DNA from 3 places in the Kitasatospora sp. NPDC051853 genome. Region 3 is predicted to be linked to each of the others. Evidence: riboswitches for the same ligand, from Rfam matches in the RefSeq annotation. Region 3 holds a riboswitch; each other region holds the start of a gene.
The links. Region 3 has a riboswitch for cyclic di-AMP ahead of ACIA8O_RS24320 (transglycosylase family protein). Riboswitches for the same ligand answer to the same signal wherever they lie in the genome.

Region 1: another riboswitch for cyclic di-AMP. It lies ahead of ACIA8O_RS20325 (transglycosylase family protein); the one in region 3 lies ahead of ACIA8O_RS24320 (transglycosylase family protein).
Region 2: another riboswitch for cyclic di-AMP. It lies ahead of ACIA8O_RS08815 (peptidoglycan DD-metalloendopeptidase family protein); the one in region 3 lies ahead of ACIA8O_RS24320 (transglycosylase family protein).

Annotation. Positions count from the first base shown of each region.
Region 1 covers NZ_JBITBY010000006.1:480,413-483,636, reverse strand. The annotation lists gene ACIA8O_RS20330 (hypothetical protein) at 1-1,443, opposite strand, end outside; cyclic di-AMP (ydaO/yuaA leader) riboswitch at 1,635-1,835, shown strand; gene ACIA8O_RS20325 (transglycosylase family protein) at 1,822-2,982, shown strand; gene ACIA8O_RS20320 (hypothetical protein) at 3,049-3,224, shown strand, end outside.
Region 2 covers NZ_JBITBY010000002.1:903,277-906,500, reverse strand. The annotation lists gene ACIA8O_RS08830 (PP2C family protein-serine/threonine phosphatase) at 1-90, shown strand, start outside; gene ACIA8O_RS08825 (hypothetical protein) at 420-614, shown strand; gene ACIA8O_RS08820 (DUF6348 family protein) at 657-1,385, opposite strand; cyclic di-AMP (ydaO/yuaA leader) riboswitch at 1,749-1,902, shown strand; gene ACIA8O_RS08815 (peptidoglycan DD-metalloendopeptidase family protein) at 1,908-2,936, shown strand; tRNA gene ACIA8O_RS08810 (tRNA-Gly) at 3,001-3,074, opposite strand.
Region 3 covers NZ_JBITBY010000008.1:365,133-368,356, reverse strand. The annotation lists gene eno (phosphopyruvate hydratase) at 1-365, opposite strand, end outside; gene ACIA8O_RS24320 (transglycosylase family protein) at 559-1,332, opposite strand; cyclic di-AMP (ydaO/yuaA leader) riboswitch at 1,338-1,488, opposite strand; gene ACIA8O_RS24315 (cytochrome P450) at 1,715-2,977, opposite strand; gene ACIA8O_RS24310 (SDR family NAD(P)-dependent oxidoreductase) at 3,138-3,224, shown strand, end outside.

The DNA.
Region 1 (3,224 bases), on a different contig from region 3:
GACGCCGACCGCCACGCAGTCCCGGGCCACTCCGCCCTTGCCCGCGCCGAGGCTGAAGCCGGTCAGCCGGTAGCCGCGCGGGTTGGGGTCGAACTGGGTACGGGAGGCCACGCAGCTGTCGTAGGTGATGTCGTGCGAGGGGCCCTGCGGGGTCCGGGTGTCCAGCGGGCCGTCCCACCAGTAGGCGTCCTCCCAGGTCTGGTGGGCGATGCAGGAGCGGAAGGTGATGCCGTGGCAGTTGTGCGGCACGAAGGCGTGACTGCCGGTGTCCCGGACCACCACGCCCTCCACCACGGTGCCCCGGGTGGTGTCGCCCAGCATGTGGAAGTGCAGCCCGTACCGGCCGAGCACCGGCTCGGTGACCGGCTTGCCGGCCCACTTCTCCTTGCCCGCGGAGCGCGGGCCCATCCAGCGCAGGGCCGCGTAGCGGACGTCGGCGCGCTGGTTGCTGGTGATGTGGACGTGGGCGCGGCCCTTCTCGGTGCCCTCGACCCGGACGTTGCGGGTCAGGTTGAGCACCTCGGCGCCGACGCTCACCCCGCCGCCGGTGGTGACCTTGGGGTGGGCGTACTTGAGCGGGCCGTCCAGGCTGACGGTGGATCCGTTGACGGCGGTGACGGTGCGGTGGTCGTAGCGCTCGGAGAAGCCCTCGGCGTCGGGGGTGCCGGTCGGGGTGACGGCGAGCTCGTCGCCGACCTGCCAGCCGGCCGGGGCGGCGGCCAGCCTGATGCTGGTGTCACCGGCCTTCAGCGGGCCGGCCGCGCGGACCCAGGCGGTGCGCTTGGCGCCCGCCAGGCGGAGCCGGCCGGAGCCGGTGACCCAGAGGCCGGTGTCGCTCTCCACCAGGGCCATCCCGCCGCCCTGGAAGCGCCCCTCGTTGACCGAGGGGAAGCGGACGGCGTGCACGGTGGCGGCGTCCCGCGGGGCGAGGGTGAGCGCGCCGCGGACCTCGACGTTGCCGTGGGCGGTCAGCGAAACCGGGCGATCCGGGGCAAAAGTGAGCGAACCTGACGGTTCGACCAGGAGCGAAGCGACCGTCACGTCGCCGTCCAGCAGCACGTGGTCGGTGATCCGCACCGCCGTGCCGGGGCCGGGCGCGGCGCCGCCGCCCCAGCCGGCCGGGTCGGACCAGTTCCGCGGCCGCACCGTCTCGCCGGGCGAGGGCAGTGCGGAGGCGGACTCGGTCGGCGAGGCCGAGGGCGTGGCGGACGGGATGTCAGAGGGGCCGGGCGACGCACCGTGCGCGTGCGAAGCTTCGGTCGGTGGCGGCGGCTTCGCCGCCGAGGGGGCGTCAGGACCACTGCCCGAGCGCCGGACCACCTCCTCCACCCCGACCGCCGCCAGGGCCGTCCCGATCGCCAGGCCGATGAGGAGCTTCCGGCGACTGACCTTTGCCGATCCACTGTCCGCCGGGCCCGACTGGGGCCCTCTCGCGTGCCGCATGACCCGAAGCATAGGCAAATCCCTTTCGCCGCAAGGAATTTGAACAGAATCGATCGGAACCGACATCCGGATCGACAGCTTCCGGTTCATGAAGAGTCGGTAAAGAAACCATGATCGGCATCACAGGGGTTTGCGGTTTCAACTTAACTCTGCCTAACGTGACGCCCTGTTCGTGGCCACACGGACCCAGCCCCTCCGGAACGCCGAATCCTGCCGCCGGACGGGCCGGCAGCTCATCAGCACCACGGCAGGGGCGGGGGAACCACAGGTAAGTCGCCTGGTTTCGGTCACACATGACCGTTTTCAGGCTTGGGGTGAAGCCGCGCTCAGGCACGGCCGGGCAACTCCAGCCCGAATCCGACAGCTCACCTCGCAGGCGTGGGAGAGGAACGCGTCTTCGTGCTGTCCAGCACCACTTCCAAGCGTGCCCGCCGACTCATCGCCGCCACCGGCGTCGTGGGCATCGGCCTCACCGTCCCGACCCTCACCGCCGGCTCCGCCTCGGCCGCCCCCGTCTCCGTGTGGGACAAGGTCGCCGCCTGCGAGTCCACCAACGACTGGTCGATCAACACCGGCAACGGCTTCTACGGCGGCCTGCAGTTCACCTCCAGCACCTGGGCCGAGTTCGGCGGCAAGCAGTACGCGCCGCAGGCCAACCAGGCCACCAAGGCGCAGCAGATCGCCGTCGCCGAGAAGGTGCTCGCCGTCCAGGGCCCCGGCGCCTGGCCGGTCTGCTCCGTCAAGGCGGGCCTGACCAAGGGCGGCGCCGCCGCCCAGGTCGACACCTCCACCAAGGCCCAGGCCCCGCAGGCCGCCCCGAAGGCCGCCGAGCAGCAGGCCCCGCAGCAGCAGGCCGCGCAGCCCGCCGCCACCACCGCCAAGAGCTACACCGTGGCGGCCGGGGACTGGCTCTCCACCATCGCCCAGCAGCAGAACGTCGAGGGCGGCTGGGAGAAGCTCTACGAGCTGAACAAGGCCCAGCTCCCCGAGGGCCCGGACATGATCTACCCGGGCCAGCAGCTGGTCCTGGGCAACGTCGCGGTGGCCACCCCGGCTCCGGCCCCGGCTCCGGCTCCGGCGCCGGCCCCCAAGTCCACTGCCCCGCAGTCGGGTTCCGCCTCCAGCGGCACCAAGACGGCCAAGAAGTCCGCCACCGAGCAGACCGCGACCGTCGCCACCGGCTCCAAGGCCGCCGCGATCAACTTCGCGCTCTCCAAGGTCGGCCAGGCCTACGTCTACGGCGGCAGCAGCAACGGCGGCTGGGACTGCTCCGGCCTGACCCAGGCGGCCTTCCGCCAGGCCGGGATCTCCCTGCCCCGGGTGGCCAACGACCAGGCCGACGCCGCCACCCGGGTCTCGCTGGACAACCTCCAGCCGGGCGACCTGCTGTTCTGGTCCAACAACGGCGCCAACTCCGGCGTCTACCACGTCGCCATCTACCTGGGCGGTGGCAAGTACGTCGAGGCGGCCAACCCCCGCGCCGGCGTGAAGACCGAGACCATCGCCAACTGGGCCCCCGACTTCGCGGGCCGCGTCTGACGACGGCGTGAAGCACCGCCCCCGGAGACCTGGTCGGCTCCGGGGGCGGAGCCGTATCCTGCCGCCATGGCCAAGGTCACCGTCTCCCTGGAAGCCGACTTCGCGATCGAGCTGATGCTCCTCGCCGGCACCAAGAACCCGCAGGACGCCGTCGAGCTGATCCTCCGTGACTACCTCGCACGCTCGCGCCGCACCGAGGCGCGCACCGGCGACGCCGCCGACGAGAGCCGGCTGGTCACGCC
Region 2 (3,224 bases), on a different contig from region 3:
GGCGGCCGCGGCTCGGCGGTGAAGCTCATCGAGTCGGTGGCCAAGGACGTCAACGACGACCGCGCGGTCCTGCTGCTCTGGCGGGGCTGACCGACTGTCAAGTCCGAACGCCGATCTTCGGCCATTCCTGGGGCATAGTCCGGAAAGTGGATCTAGGACCGGCCGGAGCCGTCAACTGCCAGTTGGGGCGGCCCTGCCGACGGACCGTCAGGCCTGCTCGGCTATCGTCTCGGTCGGCGGAAATTCGTCTCACATCGCAGGATCTTCGGGGCCTGCTCACGGCAAGTCCTTTACGCAGTCCGCACGAACGACCACACTGAGTCCGGGTGGGACGGTCGGTTCTCGGGGGGTCCGGGGGATTGCTCGGGGGATTGGGCCCGCCACGAAACTCGCTACGTAGAAAGAGGAAGTGAGTCCGGGTGGCCTTCTCCGTCTCAGCCCTGGTCCTGTTCGGCATCATCTGCGTGATCTTCATCCGCAACAAGCAGTTGAAGACCAGTCATGCCATCATCGCCGCGCTGTTCGGCTTCATGCTGAGCCAGTCCACCGCGGCCGGGCCGATCCAGGAGTTCCTCAGCCAGCTCGCCAAGACCATCTCCTCGGTGGCCGGCTGACCTCGGTGGCCGGGCTGCCCCGGCGGCCCGCCTGACGGCGGGTCAGCGCCGCCCCCGCCACCAGCGCGCGAGTCCGCGCCGTGGTGGTGCGGGCGCCGCCGCGCGCTCCGGCAGTGCTTCGGGCTCGGGCGCGAACACCAGGAACAGCCGCGCCCAGCAGAGCCGTTCGCCGCGCGGCCAGTCCTGTGCGCGCAGTGCCCGCGAGGCCGCGCTGCTGACCCGGCCGTTCACCCGCACCTCGGCCACGTCGTGGCCGGCCTTGCCGCCGAAGAACAGCTTCACGCCGTTCACCTGCCCGGGCAGCAGCTCCGGCAGGACGGCGGCGGCCAGGGCGGGGGAGGAGTGCTGCTCCGCGAGCCAGTCGGCGAGCAGCTCCGAACCGGTGCCGAAGGTGGCCGCCGGGCTCTGCACCACCCGCCAGCCCGGGAACTCCGGCGTGCTGAACGCGTGCCCGCCGTCGAGCAGTTGGAGCACGGCGGTGGCGGTGGTGCCGGCCCAGATCATCACCGCGTTGTCGAGCTGCTCGGCGTCGTCGCCACCGAAGCCGGCCGCGCAGTCCCAGACCACCGGGCCGTCGCCCCGGCCGAGCTGGAGGACGTAGCCGAGGTCCACGTGCCCGGTGGTGCCCCGCTCGGCGTGGTCGCGGACCGCCACGGCGGTGGTGCCGGGCCCCCGGACCACCGCACCGTCCACGGTGAACTCCAGGCCCAACCGGGCCATCTCGCGGACCACGCCGCGTCGGATGACGGCCAGCCGCTCCTCGTGGGGCACGGGCGGATCTCCTCGGTGCCGCCCGGACGGCGGCGCTCTGTTCTCGAACGGGAACCTCGAACGGCGAGCGTATCGGCCCGGCGTGACCGGTGTCACGGCGCCTGCCGACGGAGCGCGCAGGGGCGTATCCGGACCGTCGCATTCGGCACCCTGTGTATGCGGAGGATCGGCCCAGGGTCAGCGATCATGGCCGCAAAAGGCGGAAGTCCCGAGCCCGGAGTGACTTTGGTCCCGCCCGATCCTGGTTGATCGTTCAACCGGGGGTTGCCAGCTCCGGGGGCGATGGGCTTAGCTGCGGATCCAGTCCGGCGGATCGACCGGACGGGCCCACCGGGCGGAACGCCGAGTCCTGCCGCCGTCCGGAGCCTCGAACCAGCACAGCCACGGCAGGAGTGGGGGACCCACAGGTAAGTCGCCGTACCGGTACGCCGGTGCGGCTAGGGGTGAAGCCGCGTCAGCGGCCGGGCATCTCCAGCCCGAACCCGACAGCTCACCTCACAGGCGTCGGAGAGGACCAGCCCCATGGGCAAGCACCGTCGTGTCCAGCTGTCCCGTCTGACCCGCATCGCGGTCGCCACCGGTGTGGTCGGCGCCGCGTTCGCCGTCCCGGTCAGCGCCGCCAGCGCGCACCAGAACCACACCCCGGCCGTCGCCCCCGAGGCCGCCGCCGCCGTCACCGCCGTGGTGGCCGAGTCCGCCCCGGCCGCCGCGCCCGCCGCGGCTCCGGCAGCCGCCCCGGCCGCCGAGGCCAAGGCCTACCAGGTGGTCAGCGGTGACACCCTCTCGAAGATCGCCTCCGTCCAGCAGGTCGAGGGCGGCTGGGAGAAGCTCTACCAGGACAACCGGACCGTCATCGGCGGCAACCCGAACCTGATCTACCCGGGCCAGAACCTCTCCCTCGCGGGCAAGGCCGCCGTGGCCGCCCCGGCGCCGCAGCAGGCCCCGGCCCCGCAGCAGCAGCCGAAGGCCGCCGAGTCGGCCGACAGCACCAAGGCCTCGCGCTCCAAGGCCTCCACCCCGGCCCCGCAGGCCGCCACCCCCAAGGCCGCCGCCCCGCAGGCCGCGGCTCCCAAGGCCGCCGCCCCGAAGGCCGCCGCCCCGAAGGCCGCCGCTCCCAAGGCCGAGACCTCCACCACCGTCGCCTCCGGCGGTTACGTGGCCCCGGTCCCCGGCGGCACCTCCACCGCGTACCACGCCTCCGGCTCCTCCTGGTCCAGCGGCTACCACACCGGTGTGGACTTCCGCGCCTCCACCGGCACCAGCGTGAAGGCCATCACCTCCGGCACCGTGGTCAAGGCCGGCAACGGCGGCTCCTACGGCAACGAGGTCGTCATCCGCCACGCGGACGGCAAGTACTCCGAGTACGCCCACCTCTCCTCGATCGGCGTCTCGGCCGGCCAGACCGTCTCGGCCGGCCAGCAGATCGGCCTCTCCGGTGCCACCGGCAACGTGACCGGCCCGCACCTGCACTTCGAGGTCCGCACCGGCTCGTCCTACGGCTCCGACATCGACCCGGTCGCCTACCTGCGCGCCCACGGCGTCAACGTCTGAACCGACTGAGACGACGTCAAAAAGGCTCCGGCCCCCGGTCAGTGACCGGGGGCCGGAGCCTTTGTGGAGCGGGTGACGAGAATCGAACTCGCGTGACCAGTTTGGAAGACTGGGGCTCTACCATTGAGCTACACCCGCACGGGACGCCCCGCGGCCGCGTGCAGCGGTCCCGAGGACAGGGTCAGCGTACCTGGTCGGATCGGCTGCTCGCACACCACTTTGACGCTTCGGCACGTCGGGAGCACCCGTCGGGTGGTCAACGGCCGCCCGTGCGAACGGCCGTGGGGG
Region 3 (3,224 bases):
GCGGCGTGCGCCACGGCGAGCGAGACGCCCAGGATGGCGTTGGCGCCGAGCGAGGACTTGTCCGGGGTGGCGTCCAGGTCGAGCATGGCCTGGTCGATGAGGCGCTGCTCGGTGGCGTCGTAGCCGACGAGCTCCGGGCCGATCTGCTCGATGACGGCCAGGACGGCCTTCTCGACGCCCTTGCCGAAGTAGCGGTTCTTGTCACCGTCGCGGAGCTCAAGCGCCTCGAAGGCGCCGGTGGAGGCACCCGACGGGACGGCGGCACGGCCGGTGCTGCCGTCGTCCAGGCCGACCTCGACCTCGACCGTGGGGTTGCCACGGGAGTCGAGGATCTCGCGGGCTACGACGACATCGATGGACGGCACGAGGCATCTCCTTGCGGAAGCGGGATGTGTGGTCGTTACGTCCAGAGCCTAACCGCACCGGGGCCCGGGACCACGCTGACCTTGGTCCCGTCTCACCTCGTGGCCTTCCTACCGGCCGGTAGCCCACCTGGACGGACACGGAGGGCCCGCACCGGATCGTGGTGCGGGCCCTCCGTGGTGACGAGGCGTCGGATCAGCCCAGCTGCAGGACCTGGCCGGGGTAGATCAGGTCGGGGTTGCCGCCCACGACCGACTTGTTGCCCTGGTAGACCTGGTGCCAGTCCAGACCCTTGGCGGCGGCGATGCCGGACAGGGTGTCACCGGACTTGACGGTGTAGTTGCCGGTGGCCTGGGTCTTCGGCGCGGCGTGCTTCGGGGTGCTCACCGTCGGCGCGGCGGCCTTCGGGGTCTCGACCTTGGGCGCCGGCTTGGTGGTCTCGACGGCCTTGGGCGCGGCCTTCGGGGTCTCCGTCTTCGGAGCGGCCTTGGGCGTGGCGGCCTTCGGGGTCTCGGCCTTCGGCGCGGTCGTGCGGGTCTCCGAACGCGAGGCCTTGGCCTCGGAGTTGGTGTCGACCTGGGCGGCCGCGCCGCCCTTGGTCAGACCCGCCTTGACGGAGCAGACCGGCCAGGCGCCGGGGCCCTGGGAGGCGAGCACCTTCTCGGCGATGGCGATCTGCTGGCCCTTGGTGGCCTGGTTGGCCTGCGGGGCATACGCCTTGCCGCCGAAGCCGGCCCAGGTGCTGGAGGTGAACTGCAGGCCGCCGTAGAAGCCGTTGCCGGTGTTGATCGACCAGTTGCCGCCGCTCTCGCACTGGGCGACCTTGTCCCAGGTGGAGACCGGGGCGGCCTGGGCGCCGGTGGCGGCCATCAGCGGCAGGGCGATGCCGACGCCGGCGACACCCGCGACGGCGATGGCCTTCTCGGCCTGGGTACGACGACGATGACGGCCCGAACCAGTGAACAGCATGAAGAAATCCCTCTCCGCACGCCTGCGAGGTGAGCTGTCGGGTTCGGACCGGGAGGTGGCCCGGCCGCCGTGAGGCGGCTTCACCCCAAGCCGTGGGGGACGGCGACGTACGTGTGGGTCCCCCGCCCCTGCCCAAGGGTCTGGTCGGTGTCCCGGCGGCGCGGCGGGCAGGATTCGGCGTTCCGCGCGCGGGGTCCGCAGCTGCGGACTCCAGGGAGGGTAAGCAGATCAGCGGATGGATCACAAGCTTATGTCGAACACATCACACCGGAATCACACAGTGCTGTGGGTCGTCCACAAACCGTGTCCAAGTGGCTTGATTGATACGCATTCAGATCACGAACGATCAGATTACGCCGACACGCCGATCACTGACGTCCGCTCAGCTCAGGGCAGTTGGCGACTCGGGCGTGAAGGCCACCGGCAACTCCCGCAGACCGCGCATGATCAGGCCACCGCGCCAGCGCAGGGCGGCGGGGTCGGCGGCCAGTTCCAGGTCGGGCAGCCGGGTCAGCAGGGTGGCGAGCGCGAGCTGCCCCTCCAACCGGGCCAGCGGGGCGCCGATGCAGTAGTGGATGCCGTGGCCGAAGCCCAGGTGGGGGTTGTCCTGCCGGGCCAGGTCGAGGGTGTTCTCCGCGGCGAACCGGGCCGGGTCGCGGTCGGCCGCGGCCAGCACCACCAGCACCGGGTCACCGACCGGGATGTCCACTCCGCCGATGGTCAGCGGGCTGGTGGCGAAGCGCCAGGTGGCCAGCTCCACCGGCCCGTCGTAGCGCAGGAGTTCCTCCACCGCCGTCTCCAGCAGGGCGCTCTCGCCCCGGCGCAGCGAGTCCTGGAGCAGCTTCCGCTGCTCCGGATTGCGCAGCAGCGCGTAGGTGCCGTTGCCGATCAGGTTGATGGTCGTCTCGAAGCCGGCGAACAGGAGGATGAAGGCCATCGCGGCCGCCTCGTTCTCCGTCAGGTGCTCGCCGTGGTCACTGGCCCGGATCAGCCCGGAGATCAGGTCGTCGCCGAGATCGGCCCGCTTGCGGTGGATCAGCTCCAACAGGTAGGCGCGGATCTTCTTCACCGCCCGCCCGACCCCGCCGCGCTGGCCGCCGTGGTGACGGATCATCGCGCCGGCCCAGTCCCGCAGGTCGTCCTGGTCCTCGGCCGGCACGCCGAGCAGGTCGCAGATCGCGTAGATGGGGAGCGGGAAGGCGAACTCGTGGATCAGGTCGGCCTCGCCGCGGGCCGCGAAGCCGTCGATCAGGCGGTCGGTCAGCTCCTGCACCCGGGGCTGGAACTCGGCGACCCGGCGCGGGGTGAAGGCCTTGGAGACCAGCCGGCGCAGCCGGGTGTGGTCCGGCGGGTCGATGTTCAGCAGATGGGTCATCAGGTCGGCCTGCCGCTCCCCGGGGATGCCGACCCGGCCGGTGCGGTGCGCCTGCTCGCTGTGGTGCGCCGGGTTCTTGGAGAGCCGGGCGTCGGCCAGCGCCTGCCGGGCGTCCGCGTACCGGGTGACCAGCCAGGCGTCCACCCCGCTGGGCAGGGTGGTGCGGTGCACCGGGGCGTGCTCGCGCAGCCAGGCGTACGCGGGGTACGGGTCGGCGGCGAACTCCCAGGTGAAGAGGGCGGGCTGGGTCGGGGCGGGGCTGTCCGGCATGGTGTGAACGGTAACCCGCCCGAGGAGGAGTGAGCCTGGTCACCTGGGGGGTAATTGCTCTTGCGGAGGAACGGCCCGTGCTTACGATCCTCCGATACGGACTTGGAGGGACGCCGGTGCGGCGCGTCCCGCCGGGCGCGGCTCAAGGAGGAGCAGTCCCATGCGAGTAACCGGGGCAGTGGTGGTCATCGCGGTACTGGACGGCGGTTCGGGTGCCGGGCTGGCCCGGCGGTTCGCCGCGGCCGGC